2 regions of the Gordonia sp. NPDC062954 genome follow, and region 2 is predicted to be linked to the other one. Evidence: riboswitches for the same ligand, from Rfam matches in the RefSeq annotation. Region 2 holds a riboswitch; the other holds the start of a gene.

Region 1 (10,178 bases), on a different contig from region 2:
GACCACCGGCATCGGCGGCACCCCGCGACGCGCGACGCCTGCACCTGCGAGACGGCCGTGTCTGATCACCGCCAGCTCCCATCCGTGCTGCTCGTCACGCCGGGCCACCACCAGTTCGGCGATCCGATTCAGTGCGGACAACCGCTGACATCGCGCGAGCACGTCGATGGTCGCCGACAAGCGGTCCCGGTGGCGGGCGGCGCTCTCGAACATCTGCATCTCGGACAGGTGTGTCAGGCGATCGGTGAGTGTCGCGAGCGCCACGTCGGAATCGCCGGTCATGACATCGCGGACAGCCGAGACCCGAGGCAGATAGTCGGGGAGTGTCAGCGGCCGATCCGAAGCGGCGTGGCAGCCTCCGATGCGAGGCCCACCGGCCGCCTCGGAACGGCACCAGTGGTGGGAGGCGGACCCGCTGCGTGTCGTGCAGCTCCGCAGACCGGTGGCCGCCGCGAGCATGTCGGCAATGGTGGCGGCGGTGGTGCGATTACCGATGGGGCCGATGCTGTCCTCGGTCGGGGTGCGTGAGACCTTCAGACGAGGGAACCGTTCACCGGTCAGCACCACCCACCACCCACGATGCGGTTGCGTCGAGCGGCGGTTGTAGGCGGGTGCGTGGGCAGCCAGCAGGCGCAGTTCGCGTACTCCGGCTTCGAGCCCATGAGCGCATTCGATGTGATCGACCCGTGTGGCCAGCCCCACCATCTCACTCATCCGCGGACGCGGGTCGCTGCCGGTGAAGTAGGACGACACCCGCCGACGCAGGTCCACCGCGGTACCCACATAGAGGACCTCGTCAGATGGCCCGCGAAACAGATACACCCCCGGCCGCGCCGGCAGACTCTGCGCCATCGACCGCTTGGCACGTAGGCGTGGATTGGTCCGGGGCAGATAGGCGGTCAGCTCGCGGTAGGTGCCGACACCCTGGTTGCCGACCCGTTCGAGCAGATGGTGCAGCACCTCGACGGTCGCCCGGGCGTCGTCGAGCGCGCGGTGGGTGGGCCGAACCGAGACGTTGAATAGGTCGGCGAGGACCGACAGCCGCACCGACGGGGCCTCCTCGCGGGTGAGAACGCGACGCGCCAATGTGACCGTGCACAAGCTGGTGTCGAACGGCCATTCGATGCCGAGGGCGCGGGCGTTGTGCCGCAGGAAGCCCATGTCGAACCGTGCGTTGTGGGCCACCAGGATCGCTCCTCGGGCGAACTCCACGAACGAGGAGAGCACCTCGCCGATCATGGGCGCATCCGCAACCATCGCCTCGGTGATCCCGGTGAGCGTGACGATCTTGAGCGGGATCGGACATCCGGGGTCGACGAGGGTGGCGAATTCGCCGATCACCTCGCCGCCGCGGATCTTGACGGCCCCGATCTCGGTGATCTCATCGTTCGCCGCGCTGCCGCCGGTGGTCTCGAGGTCGACGACGACCATCGTGGTGTCGAACAGTGAACGGTCGAAATCGTCGTCGTCGAGACCGGCGTCACCGTCGAGATCGGAAAAGGAGAGTTGTCCGTCGCCCACCGCCTTGATACCCACGCACCGAACATTAGTTCGATGCAACGACAGATGCTGATGTGACAGGCGGGAACGGTGGGTTTGGTGTCCTTCGCGCCGATTCTGTCGGTGGTCGTTCCTACGCTTCATCGCAAGCGACGAATCGGGCCGGAGGGTGACTCCGACACGCGTCGACATCCCGACCGTAGCCAAGTGAGATGGAGATCACAGATGTACGTCGATTGCCAGACCTGCCCGGGCCGTCCGGCCGCCTGTGACGGATGCATGATGCAGGTCCTCTTCGATGCCCCCAACTGCGAAAACCCGGTGGGTCAAGGTGGAGGAAAGGTCACGGAATCGGGCCGTTCGCCGGACGCGGTGATCGACGCCGCGATCGATGTCTTCGTCGATGCTGCGATGGTCACCAGAGCGTCTGCAGTATCTGCAAGAACGAGTAAAACCACTGTTCAAGAGGCTGTTTCGGGGCAGCGCCTGCGGATTCTGCGCGCTGGTTGAGATTTCGGTGCGCGACCGGCATAAGTCGGTCGGTGGACAGACCCGCATTCGATTTCGTAACCTTTCCGAGACCTTTTCAGAGCGTCCCGCTCCAACAGGAGTGGTCTGGATCGGTCACCGCTCAATCGCCCATCTGGGCGAACCGGGGAACCATCAGTTTCGGAGCAATCCGAATTGGGGTGAATCGCGCATGCCCGACGACGCTGTTTGTCGTCGGATGTGCTGCGTAGGGCCATTCTTCCGGCCCGAATCCGACAGCTAACCCGGTCGGCGGTCGAAGGGAGAGCAAGGAGAAGTCGCTTCGTGGCGAAACATCGTTTGGAGCAGCCCAACCGGGGCAGCAAAGTGGCCAAGCGCGCGGTTGTGGCCGGGTCGATCACGGTCGGCTCACTCGCCGCTGCGGCAGGTCCCGCGCTCGCCGCACCGGTTCACGTGCCGAACATCGGCAGTTTCGAACTTCCTGGGGTCGACAGCAAGCAGATCCCCCAGCAATTCCAGGAGCCCAAGGCCGCTGCGCCGCAGGCCGCCCCGGTGGCCAAGAACCCGGCTGCCAGCGTCGAGATCCCGAACATCGGCACCTTCACGGTCCCGGGTCTCAACAACGACCAGATCCCGCAGCAGTTCCAGCCCAAGGGTGGCGGCGGCGGCATCCTCGGCGTGCAGCCCACCGTGGCGCAGAAGGCCGTGAGCAACGCCGAGAGCAAGATCGGCTCGCCGTACTCCTACGGCGCGGCCGGGCCGAACGCGTTCGACTGCTCCGGCCTCGTCTACTGGTCGTACAAGAAGGCCGGTAAGACCATCCCCCGTGACAGCTACGGACAGCTCGGCGGCGGCACCCCGGTCGCCTCGATCGCGCAGGCAAAGCCGGGAGACGTGCTGATCTTCAACGGTGGCGGCCACGCCGGGATCTACGCCGGCAACGGCAAATTCGTGCATTCGTCGACCTACGGCACGCCCGTGAAGAAGGACAACGTCAGCAATTGGTCGCTGACCGGAATCCGTCGTTACTGAGCGATCGGGTCGCAGCACGGAGTGGACTTTGTCGGGCGGATCACGTGATCACGTGATCCGCCCGACACATCACGCGGGTCCGTGGTCGACCAGTGGCGTCGACCGCCCGGTGATGTGGGGGAAATGGTGGTGAAGAGGTGACAGCCGTGGTTTCCGGCCGGTCGGGGACACGCAGACGACCCGTGCCGGTACTGCTCGTCGCGGTCCTGGTCGCGCTGGGAATGGTGTCCGGGCAGTTCGGTGCCGCGATGACCGCCGGTTCGGCGGCGGCGGCTCCGGTTCGCACTCCTGACCAACTCCTCACCGAGTACAAGAAGCTGAGCGACGACGCCGAGAAATCGGCCGAGGCGATGCACAACGCCCAGATCGAATACGACAAGCAGCGGCGCATCGTGGCTCAGGCGAAGAAGGCGTCGACCGAGGCCGATCGCACCCTGGCATCGACGCAGCAACGGCTGGAGAACTACCAGACCCGGGTCGACTCGGTCGTACGTGCCAGCTACAAGGGTGCGCGGGTCAACCGGCTCTACGCTGTCCTCGTCAGCGACTCGCCGCAAGCGCTGCTCGACCAGATGTCCGGTCTGGAGCTCATCTCCCGGCAATCCGCGGCAGATCTCCAGGGCCTCAAAGACGCCCGCGCCACCACCACCGAGGCCAAGCGGGCGGCAGACAAGACGGCGGCCGATGCGACCGCGGCGGTGGCCGCCGCGGAGAAAACGCGTGGGGAACTGCAGGCCAAGCAGGCGAATCTGCAACTGCAGGCGGTGCAGATCCGGGCGGTCTATGAATCGATGACCGGTAAGCAGCTCGCTGCCCTGCGCGGCCCAGATTTCGACTTCGACCCCCGGCTCGTGCCCAAGGGAACCTCGTCGGCTCTCGTCGCGGTGCAGGCCGCGCTGACTCGTATCGGTGATCCGTACGTGTGGGGCGCGACCGGGCCCAGTTCGTTCGACTGTTCGGGTCTGATGGTGTGGGCCTACCAGCAGGCCGGCAAGACATTGCCGCGGTCCAGTGAAGCGCAGAGCGGGTCCGGTCAACCGGTCGATCGACAGAACCTGAAGCCCGGTGACCTGATCATCTACTACTCCGACGCCCACCACGTCGGCATGTACGTGGGCGACGGTTACGTGATCCATGCCTCGACGTTCGGCGTGCCGGTGAAGGTCGTGCCGATCGACGATGCCGGACCGTACAACACCGCCCGTCGGTACTGAGTGGCGATCGGCGACGGACACGTGCCGGTGACCGGCAACCAGACGGATCGGTGGCGCCGAGCCCCGGGCGCACTCCTCGCTGTGCTCACCGTTGCGGTCCTCGCCGGTTGTGCGGCCCCGGCCGAGCAGGGCACGCCATCGAGCAGCGCGTCCACCACCGCGACGACGTCGCTGAACGTCTTTGAACAACAACGTGCGGACGGCGTACAGCGAACGCTCGACGATCTCAGTGGCGCGCTGAGTGCAGGCGATGCAGATCGGGTGGACGGGCTCATCGATCCGGCCGCCACACCCGAGTTCCGTGCCCGACTGCGCGCCGCTGCGGTCAACCTCTCCGGCAGCGTCGTGAGCGCGGAGTCCCCGCGACCAACCGCCCCACGGCCGTCGACCGCGCCGCTCTCGTCGCCGCCGACGACCGGCCGCGTACCGAACTCGTCGGCGCCCCCCAGATCACAGCCGAGTGGTTCGTCCCCCACGGTCGCGACCGTGGCGCCGCGCGGAACTGCACTACGGCTCAAAGATTTCCGATACGAGGTCGCGCCCACCACGGAGGCGGAGGTGCTGGTGCCTGCGGACCTGCAGCAGCGACTCGACGCGCAGGGGAGTTCGGACTCGTGGGTGGCGCCGATCGAACTCCGGTACGCCCTCGGCGGCGCGAGCACCCCGGGGGTCGACGAACCGGATGTGGTGGTGGGCATGCAGCTGGTGATGGCGCGCTACGGCGACGACTGGACGGTGGTCGGTGATGGCGCAGCGATCGGTGGTGACGCCGCCCCCACCCAGTTGTGGGATCTGCCCGGCCTGGGAGCATCCGATGTCCAGACATCCGGCGGCACCTCGGTGATCGCCTCGTATCCGGGGACCGTTGAGGTGGTCGCGCGTGTCCGCGAACTCGCGCCGGGTTCGGTGGAGGCGGTGACGGCGTTCTGGGGTGAGGACTGGCCCCGGCGGGCGGTCGTGGTGGCGACCGCCCGCCCAGGCGAGTTCCGGACGTTGACGCGCAGCGCCGGGACCGACGTCGCCGCAGCTGCCGCCGCAACCGTCTACAGTCGTGTCGACACTGACGACGGCGTGGCGGTGGGGCAGCGAGTGGTTCTCACGCCGGGTGCCGCGCGGCTGTCGAATGCGGCACTCGGCGTGGTGCTGCGCCACGAGCTCACCCATGTCGCAGCGCGCGTCGACACCGCGGCGGGCGCGCCGCTGTGGATCACCGAGGGAGTACCGGAATATGTCGGACGCAACGGCACCTATACCCGGTTCGCGGATGCGGCACCGGATCTCGCTGCTGCCGTGGACGTCGGCGACCTCCCCGCGGATCTACCGGCCGACCGCGACTTCGCGGTCGATTCCGACGGCGCACGACGTGCTTACCAGTCCGCGTGGTCGGTGGCGGCCTATGTCGCCGACCGCTACGGCGAGGACCGCCTGCGTGAGCTCTACATCGGGGTCGCGGCCACCGACGACACCGCGCAACAGGATGAGGCCATCGTGGACGTGCTCGGTGTGTCGCGTACCGAATTCGTCGCGGGATGGCGACGCTGGCTGAGCACCCAGGTGCGCTGATGCGACGTACTTTGTTGGTGACCAACGATTTTCCGCCCCGGCCGGGCGGAATCCAGTCGTATCTGCAGAATTTGGTGGATCTGATGCCGCCCGAGGAAGTGGTGGTCTACGCACCGCGATGGCGGGGACACGAGGAGTTCGACGCCGCGCAGGCCTACACGATTGTCCGTCACCCGACGTCGCTGATGTTGCCGACACCGGCCGTCGCGCGGCGTGCCGCCCGGCTCATCGCGACCCATGACATCTCGACGGTGTGGTTCGGTGCCGCCGCACCATTGGCGACGCTCGCCCCGGCGATGCGGCGGGCGGGGGCACAACGGGTCGTTGCGAGCACGCACGGGCACGAGGTCGGCTGGTCGATGCTGCCGGTCGCCCGGCAGGTGCTCGCCCACATCGGTCGACACACCGACGCGGTGACCTTCGTGAGTCGTTATACGCGTGGCCGTTTCGCATCCGCGTTCGGTGCGCACGCCGCACTGGAGTACCTACCGCCGGGCGTGGACACCGACCGCTTCGCGCCTGATCCCGGCGCACGTCGGCGCCTACGCGACCGGTTGGAACTGGGCGATCGTCCGACGGTGCTGTGTCTGTCCCGACTGGTGCCGCGCAAGGGTCAGGACGTCCTGATCCGGGCGCTGCCGTTGATCCGTCGCGAGGTCGGTGACGTGGTGCTGGTGATCGTCGGTGGTGGCCCCTATGCGGAGCACCTGCATCGGCTCGCCGACGACGACGGGGTCGGCGACCACGTAGTGTTCACCGGTTCGGTGCCGTCGGCGGAGCTACCCGACTACCACAATGTCGCCGACGTCTTCGCCATGCCGGCCCGCACCCGTGGGGGAGGGCTGGACGTGGAGGGGTTGGGCATCGTCTACCTCGAGGCATCGGCCACCGGGGTGCCGGTGGTGGCCGGACAATCCGGCGGAGCACCCGAGACCGTGGTGGAAGGCGTCACGGGCACCGTGGTCGACGGGACCGACATCGACGCCGTGGCGCTCGCCATCACCGCGGTCCTCAGCGATCGCTCCGCTGCCGCCGAGATGGGTGCCAACGGACGCGAACACGTGCTGCAGAGCTGGCAGTGGAGTGCCATCGCGGCACGTCTACGTCAGCTGCTGTAGCTCGAGCCGCCCGCCTGGCGCCGTGCGATGTCGGCTACCGCGCGTAGATCGCGTCGATGTCGTCGGAGAACTTGTCGACCACCACATTCCGCTTGACCTTCAGCGTCGGCGTCATCTCGCCGGTCTCCTCGGTGAAGTCGTCGGCGAGCACCCGGAACTTCTTGATCGCCTCGGCGTGCGAGACGGTCTCGTTGGCGGCGTCGACCGCGCCCTGCACCTCGGCCCGCAGGTCCGGATCGTCGACCAGGTCGGCAACCGTGGCGTCGGAAGGCTTCCCGTTGCGCTGCTTCCAGCCGCCGAACGCCTCCGGATCGATCGTGACCAGCGCTGCGATGAACGGTTTCGCGTCGCCGATGACGAGTGCCTGCGAGATGAGTGCATTGGCCCGGATCACGTCCTCGAGACCCGCCGGAGAGACGTTCTTGCCGCCGGCGGTGACGATCAGCTCTTTCTTCCGTCCGGTGATCGTCAGGTAGCCGTCCTCGTCGAGTGTGCCGAGGTCACCGGTGTGGAACCAGCCGTCTTCGACAGCAGTTGCCGTCGCCTCCGGATTCTGCCAGTACTCGGCGAAGACCACACCACCCGACAGCATCACCTCGCCATCGTCGGCGATCCGGACACGGTTGCCCGGCAACGGTTTCCCGACGGTACCGACTTTCACGGCGCCGGGGGTGTTGACGCTGAACGCCGCCGTGGTCTCGGTGAGTCCGTAGCCCTCGTACACCGGAATTCCGATGCCGCGGAAGAAGTGGCCGAGGCGTGCGCCCAGGGGTGCGCCACCCGAGATCGCGGCCTCGCACTGCCCGCCCAGAGCGGCGCGCAACTTTCCGTAGACGAGACGATCGAACACTGCGTGCTTTAACTTGAGGAACAGTCCGACCGAACCGCGTTCGTCGGCGGAGGAGTACTCAATCGCCACATCCGCGGCCAGGTCGAAGATCCTGCCCTTCCCGTCGTCGTGGGCGGACTGCTGTGCGGTGTTGTAGACCTTCTCGAACACCCGTGGCACCGAGAGGATCACCGACGGCCGGAACGTTGCGAACTCGGCGACCAGGGTGCGGGTATCGGCGTGGTGGCCGACCTCCACCCCGGCCTCGATGGCCACCAGGGTGATGGCGCGGGCGAGGACATGTGCCAACGGCAGGAACATGAGCAGACGTTTGCCCGGGCCCAGCAGGGTGTGCATCGGGCTCTCCAGGACCCCGCGCACCTCGGAAAGCATGTTGGCGTGCGTCAGCTCGCATCCTTTGGGGCGACCGGTGGTTCCGGAGGTGTAGATCAGCGTGGCCGGATCGGCGCAACGCAGGGCGGTGCGCCGCTTGAGTACCTCGTCGTCGTGGACCTCGGCGCCCACCGCGGTGAGGTGCGCGATCGCGCCGTCACCGTCGGACGCGTCGATCTGGAAGACGTCCACCGAATCGAGGCCGTCGATGCCGTCGACGATCCGACGATGGCCGTCATCTTCGACGATGATCGCCCCGGCCCCGGAATCGCGCATGATCCATTCGATCTGCGGTCCGGACGACGAATCGTAGATGGGCACCGTGATGGCACCGGCCGACCAGATCGCGAAATCGATCAGGTTCCACTCGAGGCGAGTACGCGAGAGGAGTGCGATGCGGTCGCCGGGCGACACGCCCACGGCGATCAGGCCCTTGGCGATGGCGGTGATCTGCGCGGCCGCCTCGGCGGCGGTGACCGGCTGCCAATCCGCGTCGACCTTGCGTCGGAAGACCACCTTGTCGGGTTCGCGCTCGGCGATCCGGAAGATGATGTCCGTGCAGTCGGCATTCTCCGGGATGGAGAAGCGCGCCGGGACGCTGAACTCGGTCATCGGGCCACCTTTCAGCCTCGGTTCTCATCAGCGATGGTAGTCCCGTCGCCGCGGAAACCGTACGCGCGTCCCGTCAGGTCTGCTGTCCGGGGCCACCGAGAGTATGTGAAGCTAGTGAACGTGACGAGCATTCAGGTGGCCGACGAGACCTTTGTCGCGGCGGCTCCGTCGCTGGCCGCCGAGGCGGTCGGGGACCAGGGCAACTGGCGGCGCTGGTGGCCCGATCTCCGTCTCGGCGTCATCGAGGATCGCGGTGCGCAGGGCGTTCGCTGGACGGTGGACGGTCCACTGGTGGGCAGTATGGAGGTCTGGTGCGAACCGGTCCTCGATGGGTTCACCCTGCACTACTTCCTGCACGCCGAACCGGTGGACACCGGGGCAGGCGCCTGGGATGCGGATGGGCTCGCCGAGGCCAACCGTCGCCGTCGCGCAGCCGGCCGGGCGATGTCTTTCGAGGTGAAGGCGCGCCTGGAGTCTGGGCGTGTGGTCGGCGGACCGGCGACCCGGGACCCCGACGCCGACACCACGTCGGCGAACGCGACGGCCACGAAAGTGGTGCGGTGATGGCCGACCACACCGAGCGTTCCATCGTGATCAACGCCGACGCGTCCGACATCATGGCGGTTATCGCCGATTTCGATCACTATCCCGACTGGGTGTCCGCGGCGCGGGAGGTGGAGGTGATCGAGACCGGGGTCGACGGTCGGCCGCGAGTGGTGCGGTTCGTCCTCGATGCCGGCGTGCTCCAGGACACTTATGTTCTGAGCTACGACTGGGGTGCCGACGACCGGACGGTGGCATGGACATTGGTCAGCAGCGATCTGCAACGTGACCAACGCGGGCGATACGTGCTGTCCCAGCAGGTCCCGGGTTCCACCAAGGTCACCTATGAACTCATGGTGGATCTGCTGGTGCCGATGATCGGGCAACTCAAACGGCGTGCGGAGAAGGCCATCACCGAGGCCGCACTGAACGACTTGAAGAAGAGGGTCGAAGGCTGATCGATCTCACGCCCATTCATGTGGTGATCGGGCCGGGTGGCGCCGGGGTCTCGGTGGCCGCGGCATCGGGGGCACTGGGTCGGGCCCGCGGACAGCGGGCCGGACCCCGGACCCGCGGCGCCGGAAGCGGTCTCGTGCCCGAGCAGGACACGCTGCTGATCACCGTGGACCGCTGGTCGCCGACCGCGGAACTGTTCGGTGTCTACCGAACGTCGGCGGAGCCGGTGGCGGTGTCGTCCCGACTGCATCTGTTGTCGTTGGATCGGCTCGGACTGGTGGAGCGGTCGTGGTCCGACTTCACCGCCGTGCTGTCGGAGACGGTGGCCCGTTCCCGGGTATCGCTGCCGGGGCTCGGGGTGGCATCGGAGATCTCCGCAGGTGAACTCGCCGCGTTGCCGGGTATCGAGGATTTCCTGCTGCTGCGTCG
Region 2 (10,178 bases):
CCGGCCCGATCATCAGTGAGTGGCTCACCGCGCGACATTTTGTGGTCGAGGAACACCGGGTGGTCTCCGACGGGCCTCCGGTCGGTTCGGCCTTGCGCGCCGGCGTGGACGCTCATGCCGATGTGATCATCACGACCGGTGGTACCGGACTGTCGCCCACCGACCGCACCCCCGAGGAGACCCGGGGCGTGCTGGATCTGGAGGTTCCCGGCCTCGCCGGTGCCATCCGTTCGGCGGGATTGCCGAAGGTGCAGACCGCGGTGCTCTCGCGTGGTCTCGCGGGTGTCGCCGGGTCCACCCTGATCATCAACCTGCCGGGGTCGCCCGGCGGAGTTCGGGATGGTTTGTCGGTGCTCGACGGGGTACTCGACCATGCACTCGACCAGATCCGAGGAGGCGATCACAAGTGAGCGACTTCGCGCCGGTACAGGTCGTGCGGGCTGCACTCGCTGCGGAGCCCATCGCACTCGGTGAGCACGAGGACCTCGTCACCCGGGCAGCCGGCGGACGTGCCGGCGCCGTCGTGGGATTCGTCGGTGCGGTGCGCAATCACGACGGCGGCCGCGAGGTGACCCGACTCGACTACTCGGCACATCCGACCGCTCCCGATGTGCTGCGGCAGGTGGTTGAGGGCGTCGTGACGCAGACGGCGGGGGTTCGGGCGGTCGCGGTGTCACATCGGGTCGGTGACCTGGCGATCGGCGACGTCGCATTCGTGGTGACCGTCGCCGCCGACCACCGTCGGGCCGCGTTCGAGACCTGCTCAGAACTGGTCGATCAGGTGAAGGCACAGCTGCCGGTGTGGAAGCATCAGCACTTCGGCGACGGCTCCGACGAGTGGGTGGGGTCGGCGTGACCGCCGACCGCGACCAGACCACACCGCCGCGCGACGCCGAACGCAACGAGACCCGGACCGAGCAGCTGGACCGCAACTGGGCGAGCCTGCTGCAGGAATTGCGGGTTGTGCAGACCGGCGGTCAGATCCTGACCGGCCTGATGCTGACCGTCCCGTTCCAGGAGGGCTTCGAGGAACTCACCTCGCGGCAGCAGTACATCTTCGTGATCAGCCTGGTGTGCGCGGTGTTGTCGACCATCACCCTGATCTCACCGGTCGCACTGCATCGACTGTTGTTCCGCCGGCATGCGATCGATCGCTTGGTGCACCGAGCGCATCGACTGACCCTGATCGGGATCACTTTCCTCGGCATGGCACTGACCGGCGTGCTCGCGGTGATCTTCGACATCGTGTTCGGCGGATGGGCCGCTTTGGCGGCAGCGGTGATCGCTGTCGTCGTCTTCGTGTGTATGTGGGTGGTGCTGCCCTTCAACGAGCGCCGACGCCTGGGCGACGACTGACCCGAGTTCGACCGTTCCATCTCGCCGACATCGGCGCATGCCCCGTCCCGTCGAGTGGGCGCCGTTTCGCGTCCATCGGGCACCGTCTCCGTGGTGGGTCGGGCACACCAGCCCGAGAAATGGACAAGGGCCCCGCACGGGCGCGTGGCCGTCGTGCGGGGCCCTTCGACTAGGGGCCCGTGCGGGCTGTGCTCAGCTGTCGATCAGGGATTCGGCAGCTGATCCTTGTGCTGGTTGAACAGGTCGATCTGATCCGGGGTGAGCTCGTAACCGCTCTGCTTGGCGGCCTTCCACAGGTCGCGTACCTCGGGGGTGACCTGGTTGTTGTCGATCGCCTGGCCGAGCGCCTGGTCGATCTGCTTGTTCACATCCGCGGTGCTCCCGGCGTCGGGGGCGGTGGCCCAATCGAACGGAGCGGGCAGCTCGGGCAGCTTGGGCAGGACCGGAGCAGGCTTCGGTGCGGCCGGAGCGGAGCGCTGGGTGGCGCCCGACAGCCCGGTGCCGCAGGTCGGCCATGCGCCCTTGCCCTGGCCGGCGAGCACACGCTCGGCCACGACGATCTGCTGCTCCTTGGTGGCCTGATCGGCGGTCGGCGCGAACTCGCCGCCGCCGTAGCCGCTCCAGGTGCTCGGGCTGAACTGCAGGCCACCGTGGTAGCCGTTGCCGGTGTTGATCGACCAGTTGCCGCCCGATTCACACTGCGCGACCTGGTTCCACTCGGCGTCGGTGGCCGCGTTGGCGGTTCCGGTTCCCAGCAGAGCGGCGCCGCCGCCGAGGACGGCCCCGGTCAGCGCGACCTTCGCGAAGGTCTTGGTGGTGGTGGCTGTCGTCGGTTTGCGATGACGTCCGGACATTGCTGCGTTTCCTCTCTCCACGCGCCTACGAAGTCAGCTGTCGGGTTCGGGCGAGAGGTGCCCGGCCCCGCCGTTGACGCTTGTCATTGGCGGGACTTGACCCCAAGGACGTCGTATCGGCATCCGTTCCCTTGCGGGAGGTGGGTCCCCCGTCCTCGCTCCTAGATGTCGTTCTCGTGCGTCTCATCGGTGGAGCGAGGTTCGGCGCGGCCGATGCGACGTTATGCATTTGGTTACTTTCTCGTGACCCCCCGAGGGCGTCGTTGAGTCACACTACGACTTCTCGCATTGCTAATCACGTTGTTGGCAAGGCTGTTTTCCGCGTCCGAGTGGAGCTTTCGACTCAGATTTCGCGTCCTGCCTGCTCACGGCCTGATGGTCGAGTCGTGTCCTAGCCGTAATCATTCCGTTATGTGACTAAGCTCACACACGAGATGTGGTGTCAGCCACCGGCAAACGGCGGGAGCACGTCGAGAGTGTCGCACCGACCCAGCCGGGCCCCGCGGTCACACAGCGCCACCGAATCCCGCAGATACGAGCACCGTTCGAGCACCCGTCCGAGGTCGGGGTTGTCCTTGCCGAGCACGGCCTCCAGATCACCCAGAGTCGCCTCGTCGTCCACGTCGAGGACGGCCGACTCCACTCCGGCGGCGGCGCGCGCCGCAGCGAAATAGCGGATGGTCACGTGCACGGTCAGCCCCCGATGGCCGACATCGGCCGGCTCGGTTGCAGGAATCCCGGATCGTTCACGCCGTGTCCGGCCGACTTGGCCCAGGTGTTGCCACGCCAGCGACGGGCGAGCGCGTCGTCGAGGTCGTGGCCGGTCAGCCCTCCGCGCACGATCTCGCGGAGGTCGGTCTCACCCTGCGCGAACAGACAATTGCGTAGCGCGCCGTCGGCGGTCAACCGGGTGCGGTCACAGTCACCGCAGAACGGCCGCGTGACCGACGCGATCACCCCGATGCGCGCCGGGGAACCGTCGACGTCGAAGCCGTCGACGAGCCAGGTGGCCGCGGGGGCGCTACCCCGCGGTCGGGGATCGGGGCGAAGCGAGAAGTGGGCTCTGAGCTTCGCGAGGATCTCATCGGCGGTCACCATCGACGCGCGGTCCCACCGATGATCAGCGTCGAGTGGCATTTGCTCGATGATGCGTAGCTGATATCCGTGGTCGAGGCAGAAGTGAGCCAGCTGGGGCAGCCTCGTGAGGTCGTCGTGATCGGCAAGCACCGCGTTGACCTTCACCGAGCTGAGCCCGGACGACCGGGCAGCGGCGAGGCCGGCGAGTACATCGTGCAGCCGGTCGCGTCGTGTGATCTCGGCGAACCGCGTCGCATCCACCGTGTCCAGCGAGATATTCACCCGATCCAGCCCCGCCGCCACCAGGCCATCGATCCGGCGGGCCAGACCGAGCCCGTTGGTGGTCATCGCGATCTCGGGACGCTCTGGGCGCGCCGACATCGCTGAGATCAGATCCTCGAGGTCGCGGCGCAGCAACGGTTCGCCACCGGTGAACCGGATCGATCGGATGCCGAGATCCCGGACCCCGACCGTCATCACCCGGATCAGTTCGTCGGTGCGCAGGACCTCGTCGGTCGGCAGCCAGTCGAGACCCTCGGCGGGCATGCAGTAGGTACAGCGCAGGTTGCAGCGGTCGGTCACCGACACGCGTAGGTCGGTAGCCACCCGGCCGAAGCGGTCGCGCAGCGGGCCAGTGGTGGGCGCATCGGTGGGCTCCACCCGATCCGACGGGGTGGTGGGGAGCCCGAGTCCGACGATGGTCATCGGCCGTCCCGAAGTGCTTCCAGGGAGCGGAAGGTGCTGGCGTGGAAGACCAGGGGCTCCACGCCGGGGTCGAAGCGCAGCGCCTCGATACGCAGCAACACCAGGGTGTGGTCGCCGGCGGGGATCTCGTTGAACAACGAGCAGGACAGGCTGGCCGCCGCGTCCGGGATGAAGACCGCGCCGTCGTCCGTGCGGATCGGGGCGATGCCGTCGAACCGGGATTCCGCCGGCCCGGCGAGCTGCCGGCAGAGGTCGGACTGGTCCCGGGCGAACACGCTGACCCCGATGGCCGGCGCGGTGCGCAATCGCGGCCACGTGGTGGACGTGTTCTGCACACACAGCGACACCAGCGGCGGTTCGAGGGAGACGGTGGTGAACGCGCTCGCGGCCATCCCGGCCGGAGCGGCGGTACCGTTCTCGTCGGGGAGCCGGCAGGCCACCGCGACCACTCCGGACGGGAAGCAGCCGTAGGCCTGGCGGAGCGTGTCCGAATCGGCGGCCGGACGAAGATCGTCGGCGACGGGCATCACGGAGTCGACCCTCACCGCGCCCTCCGTCCCGATCGCAGCGCGAACGCGATGCCCAGGATGAATCCGACAGGGGCACACATCGTCAGCAGATACACGAAGGTCGGCGCCGTGTCGCCGTCGGTGACCAGCGGCGTCACGAACAACGCGACGATCGCGGCGAGCCCGATCGCGAAGACGACCCCGGCCGCCTGCAGGAGGCGGGGAGTGGAGTGACTCTGCATGTCCTCCACGGTAGAACACCGCGCCGTCTGGTGGCGGCGTGCGTCGAGAAGCCGGCTCGGCTCGGCCGGTCGTGGGTATTCCATGTGACCGTGGGGCCGGCCGTTGGCTAGACTGTGCCTCATTGGCGCCTCTGCTCATCTGATGGAGGGCCGGCCCGGGTTCGGGACGGCTGCTGGGTCAGGTGAGGGGCGCTTTTGTCATGACACGTCCGAAAACGCAGATGAGGGTGAGCGCAGTGCCGACCGGCAAGGTGAAGTGGTACGACGCGGAGAAGGGCTTCGGCTTCCTGTCGCAAGAGAGCGGCGAGGACGTCTACGTCCGTTCGTCCGCGCTTCCGGAGGGCGTGGAGACGCTCAAGCCCGGGCAGCGCGTCGAATTCGGGATGGCCGCCGGCCGCCGCGGACCGCAGGCGCTCAAGGTGGCTGTGCTCGATCCCGCACCCAGCGTCGCGAAGAACACCCGCGAGGCGGCCCGCAAGGACGCCAAACGGCACACCCCCGATGAACTGCACGGCATGGTGGCGGATCTGATCACCTTGCTCGAAGGTGCGGTGCAGCCGGAACTGCGCAAGGGCAAGTACCCCGACCGCAAGACCTCCCAGCGGATCTCCGAGGTGGTTCGCGCGGTCACCCGCGAGCTGGAGCACTGAGCGCCGCGCCGCTGCCCGGCAACTGCATGCCCTCCGGAGAGGTGTCCGCGGCGAGATAGCCGCGCATGCTGACGGTGTCGTCGCCGGCGGAGACGACCGACGGCAGCTGCACCTCGATCGCGATCAGGATCCGGTCCGGGGTGGAGTGCAGCACCGTGGTGTAGGTGGAATTGGACCGCATCGGCACGATCGTGCCGTCGGGCCCGCTCGGGGTGAGATACTGCACGACCAGGTTCCACGGCCATTCGGCGATGTCCTGAGACACCGACAACATCATCGATTCGCCGACCGGCACCGGCACCCGGGCCACGTCGATCGCGGTGGGGTCTTCTGGTTCGCAGTTGCGCAGGAACACATCACACATCCGGGTCGGCTCCACGCGCACCAGGCGATCACCCACCGCGAGCTGCAGATACGGATCTTCGTCGGGGTGATCGCCCGACCAGGTGTCCTTGGTGAGAACCGCGACGGCCCCGCCGACGATCACGACGAACGCGACGACCACCGCCGCGATGATGGCCATGACCTTCTTGTCTGCACTGCTGAGATTCACCGTCTAGTGCCGTCCTGTGTGGTGGGGTTTGGTCGGAGGGGTTGTCCGGCCGGGGTCGAGATCGGGCCGGCGAGGATCGTGAGGTGCCCGGTGCGCGCGGGTCGGTGCCGTCGAGGGCGAGCCGTGGCTGCCCCGGCGCCACGGCCGGTCTGGGTCGCCGATCGCGGCGAAGGCCACCGTCGGTTCGGCGTAGTCGGGTCGACGTCCGCCGATGCCGGGGATCAGCGAGGAACCGCGATTGGTCAGCACCGTCTGCACCAGACCTATGCCCAGGAGTACGGCCACCACGGTGAACCCGATCCACAGCGTGGTCGGCAACACCACGCCGAGCGTCGCGCCGAAGACCCAGCCCAACTGCAGCACCGTCTCCGACCGACCGAACGCGGATGCGCGCGATTCGTCGGGGAGGTCGTCCTGGATCGACGAGTCCAAGCACACCTTGCCAATGGCGCTGGTCCCCGAGGCGACGAACGCCGCGACCGTCGCGATCACGATGCTGCCGAAGATGGCGGCGAGTACCGCCGCGACGAAACAGGCTGCGGTGCACCAGACCACAATGGTCGGTGGGTTCTTCAGCTCCAGTCGGGTGCCGAGACCGTTGCCCAGCATGTTGCCCACCGCGGCCGCCGCGCCCACCGCACCCAACAGCACCAACTGGGTCCAGTCGGAGTGCACATCCTGTTGGGCCTTGGCGTAGAACGCGATGTAGAGCGTCAGGAAGCCGGTGAGAATGCGGATGGTCGCGTTACCCCACAGGCCGGCGACCACCTTGCGTCCCAACGGTTGCCGCATCTTCTGGGCGAGTTCGTTGGCCGTCTCCCGCGCACCGCGTAATCCGCCGGCTCCGCCGGAATCGTGTTCGGGGGCCCGCGACATCGCCGGCTCGCCGTGGTAGGTCAGCGTGGTGGGGATCTCACCCTCGGTGACCTCCACCCAGGACGGGATACGCATGCACAGCCACGCGCCGACCGCCGCGATGATGGCCAACCACACCATGGCGCCGGGGATGTGGAACGGCAGCACCTTGCCCAGCAACAGTTCGAAGACCGCAGCGACGGCCCCGCCGACCAGCGTCCCGCCGATCAGACCGAATGTGGTGAGCCGGGAGTTCACCCGGGGCAGATCGATCGACGGCGGCACCACTCTGGGGGTGACGGCCGACTTCAGCACACCAAACGATTTCGACAACACCAACAAACCCAGCGCGCACGGATAGAGCACCCACGGGTCGTACTGCAACTGCTGCGTAGCGCTGTCCCACGACGAATTCGCCATGATCAGCAACGCGAGCACCGCGCGCAAACCGAACGTGGTGGCCATGGCGATGCGTCTACCGTGCTGCAGCCGGTCCAGCAACGGCCCGATGAGTGGGGCGATCAATGCGAACGGCGCGATCGTCAGCGCCAGATACAGCCCGACATTGGTCTTCGACTCCCCGGTCGCCGCGGCGAAGAACAGCGTGTTGGCCAGGGCGACCGCCATCGCCGCGTCGACGGCGAAGTTCGCGATGACGGGCAGCGTGAGTGCCGTCATCCCGGATCGATCGGCGCCGTCGGCGGTGGCCGCCTGATAGATCTTGCCGACACCGCGCCCGGTCAGCTCGCGGCTGCGCATCGCCGCAACCCGGGCCACGGTCAGTTTCTTGGGCATCCGCGGGTCGGTGGACGCCGTCGACGGCATCGCCCGTGTGCGCTCGGCGCCCGCGGCGGCGGGGTGCCCGTCGTCGAGCGGAGGTAGATGCGGGTTGTGGGTTCGGGGCGGGAGGTACGCATGATCGTTGGGCCCCCGCGCAGCACCGCGGCCGGTCGCACGTCCGGAACGGCCGTCGTCGGCGGGGTAGTTCGCCGTACCCGGATGCTGTCGTGGACTGCGCCGATCGTGGCCGTTGCCCGCAAAGCCGTCGCGACCCTGGTAGCGGGTCGGGTCACCGTCGTCCCGGCGGGGGGAGTGGGGACTGGGTCGGTTCACACCGACAATTGTTCCTCATCGTGGCCGTCGAGTCGCGGATGGTCGCCACCAGCGAGGCGGGTCCGTGCCGCGAGCGCGGGTTCGTGTTGCACACTGGAGGGGTGACTCTTGTATTCGACGGTGACCGGCTGCTCGCCGCCGCCGACGTGGCGCGCGCCGCGCTCGTCGAGGATGGCCAGCAACCGGGACGGCACCTGGAGAGCACCCCGGAGGGGGAGTGGGCGGTCGCCCACTATTTCGAGGCGGACCTGCCCGGCTACCGCGGGTGGCAGTGGTGCGTCGTGGTGGCCGGTGCGCCCGGCCACGACGAGATCACCGTGAGCGAGATCGTCCTGCTGCCCGGCGAGGGGTCGCTGCTGGCGCCGAACTGGGTGCCGTGGAACGAGCGGATCGCCGCGGGTGATCTGACGCCTGGCGACGTGCTGGCCGCAGAACCCGACGACCACCGACTGGTCCCCAATCAGATCGACACCGCCGACGAGTTCCGGTTCGACGACGACAGCACCGATCCCGACGACATCGGGCAGATCGCGGGCGAGATCGGACTGGGTCGCCGGCGACTGCTCAGCCCGGAGGGCCGCGACGAGGCGGCACAACGATGGCACGACGGAGATTTCGGTCCGCACAGTGACATGGCCGCCGCGGCGCAGTTCAACTGCGCGACGTGCGGGTTCTATCTGCCGATCGCGGGCGCGCTTCGACCGGCATTCGGTGTCTGCGCCAACGAGTACTCGGCCGATGGACAGGTGGTCGCCGCCGACTACGGGTGCGGCGCCCACTCCGATGTCGCGGCCCCGCGAGGCCAGGGATCACCCGCCTACGATGCGTTCGACGACGGCGTCCTGGAGATCGTGCACGTGACGGCGGCAGACGCCGGCGGGGAAGCAACCTCCTGACCGAGGGTGCCCGGGCCGACCGGTTCGGCCTGGACGAGATGCGATCCGCCGTCGTATCGGCGTGGCGGTCATCGGCCACCCGGTACGTCGAGGACGCCACCACCGAAGACGATCTCGTCACCGTCGGCTACCGCGACCGGCTGTTCACCGAACTCGTCGCCAATGCGGCCGATGCGGCGATGACCGCCGACGTTGCCGGTCAGGTCCGGATCTGGTCATCGGACGAACGCACGGTCCATGTCGCCAACACCGGGGCCCCGGTTTCGGATGATGGCGTGCGTTCGCTGCTGTCCCTGCGCGTCTCGGCGAAGGTCGCGGGTGCGCAGAGCGTGGGGCGCTACGGCGTCGGGTTCACGGCAACCGCGGCTGTCGCCGATCGCGTCGAGGTGCGTTCGACCACCGGGTCTTTCGTGTTCGACCGCGCTCGCACCGCGCAGGTCCTCGCCGACGAACGCGTCGCGACCGGTTCGCGGCGGCCGCCCCTGTTGCGGCTGGCGTGGCCCGTCGACGAGCCACCCGCCCCCGGGATGGACACCGAGATCGTCCTGTACCTCAGCGACGGCAATTCCGCTGCGGACCTGGTGGGGGCCGCGCGTGCGCAGGCCGCCGATCTGCTGTTGGAACTGCCCGGGCTAGCTCAGATCACCGTCGGCGACACCGCCTTCACGATCGAGATGGCGCCGACCCCACCCTCGACGCCTGAGGAGCGAGGCGCCAGTCGAGCGTCACGAAGGGCCGCAACGCAACACATCACCATCACCATCACGTCACCTCGCCGAACGCGCGTCCATCACTGGTTGCAGACCGGCCTGCACACCCGATGGCTGGTCGAGATCGATGACGCAGGCGCGCTCGCCGAGACGCCCTCGGCCCTCACCGAAAACGTGCTGCGCGCACCGACTCCCACCGACATCGAACTGACCTTGCCCGCCGCGGCCATCACCGGCCTACACCTCACGCCGGACCGGCGCCACCTTCACCCCGACGCCGACATCGCCACGGCTGCACACGGTTACGCCGACCTGATGCGGGCACTGCCGGCATCGGTCCGCCCGTCACTCATCCCGGTGCCCGCGCATTCACGCAACCGCGACGATGCCGCGCTGAGCGCGGCGGTGCTCGCGGACCTCGCCGATGAGGCCTGGTTACCCGGGGCGGCGGGCGACGAGCTGGTGCCCGGCAGATCGGTGGTCTTCGGTGACCTCACCGCAGACCTTGCCGAGGTGCTCGCGCCGCTGATGGGCGACCTGGCCCATCCCGACGTTTCGGAGCGTCGCCACCTGGCTCGCCTGCGCAGTGTCGGGGTGACCGAGATCGGACTCGCCGACCTCGCCGAACGACTCACCGGCACACAACGATCCTCGACGT

The links. A riboswitch is a leader RNA that binds a small molecule or an ion and turns the genes downstream of it on or off. The one in region 2 is predicted to bind cyclic di-AMP.
Region 1: linked by a shared signal. The riboswitch ahead of ACIGKQ_RS00955 (C40 family peptidase) and the one ahead of ACIGKQ_RS03450 (transglycosylase family protein) in region 2 are both predicted to bind cyclic di-AMP.

Annotation. Positions count from the first base shown of each region.
Region 1 covers NZ_JBITWL010000001.1:205,859-216,036, reverse strand. Annotated here, with positions in the region: gene ACIGKQ_RS00965 (DEDD exonuclease domain-containing protein) at 1-1,536, opposite strand, end outside; gene ACIGKQ_RS00960 (hypothetical protein) at 1,780-2,010, shown strand; cyclic di-AMP (ydaO/yuaA leader) riboswitch at 2,119-2,299, shown strand; gene ACIGKQ_RS00955 (C40 family peptidase) at 2,314-3,021, shown strand; gene ACIGKQ_RS00950 (C40 family peptidase) at 3,243-4,235, shown strand; gene ACIGKQ_RS00945 (hypothetical protein) at 4,263-5,798, shown strand; gene ACIGKQ_RS00940 (glycosyltransferase family 4 protein) at 5,798-6,916, shown strand; gene ACIGKQ_RS00935 (long-chain fatty acid--CoA ligase) at 6,951-8,750, opposite strand; gene ACIGKQ_RS00930 (hypothetical protein) at 8,856-9,314, shown strand; gene ACIGKQ_RS00925 (SRPBCC family protein) at 9,314-9,751, shown strand; gene ACIGKQ_RS00920 (ArsA-related P-loop ATPase) at 9,772-10,178, shown strand, end outside.
Region 2 covers NZ_JBITWL010000002.1:180,918-191,095, forward strand. Annotated here, with positions in the region: gene ACIGKQ_RS03435 (molybdenum cofactor biosynthesis protein B) at 1-410, shown strand, start outside; gene ACIGKQ_RS03440 (molybdenum cofactor biosynthesis protein MoaE) at 407-856, shown strand; gene ACIGKQ_RS03445 (DUF6328 family protein) at 853-1,356, shown strand; gene ACIGKQ_RS03450 (transglycosylase family protein) at 1,560-2,210, opposite strand; cyclic di-AMP (ydaO/yuaA leader) riboswitch at 2,217-2,427, opposite strand; gene ACIGKQ_RS03455 (MoaD/ThiS family protein) at 2,653-2,901, opposite strand; gene moaA (GTP 3',8-cyclase MoaA) at 2,904-3,992, opposite strand; gene ACIGKQ_RS03465 (flavin reductase family protein) at 3,989-4,519, opposite strand; gene ACIGKQ_RS03470 (hypothetical protein) at 4,534-4,743, opposite strand; gene ACIGKQ_RS03475 (cold-shock protein) at 4,980-5,393, shown strand; gene ACIGKQ_RS03480 (DUF2771 family protein) at 5,371-5,946, opposite strand; gene ACIGKQ_RS03485 (MFS transporter) at 5,950-7,914, opposite strand; gene ACIGKQ_RS03490 (DUF3027 domain-containing protein) at 8,016-8,810, shown strand; gene ACIGKQ_RS03495 (sacsin N-terminal ATP-binding-like domain-containing protein) at 8,849-10,178, shown strand, end outside.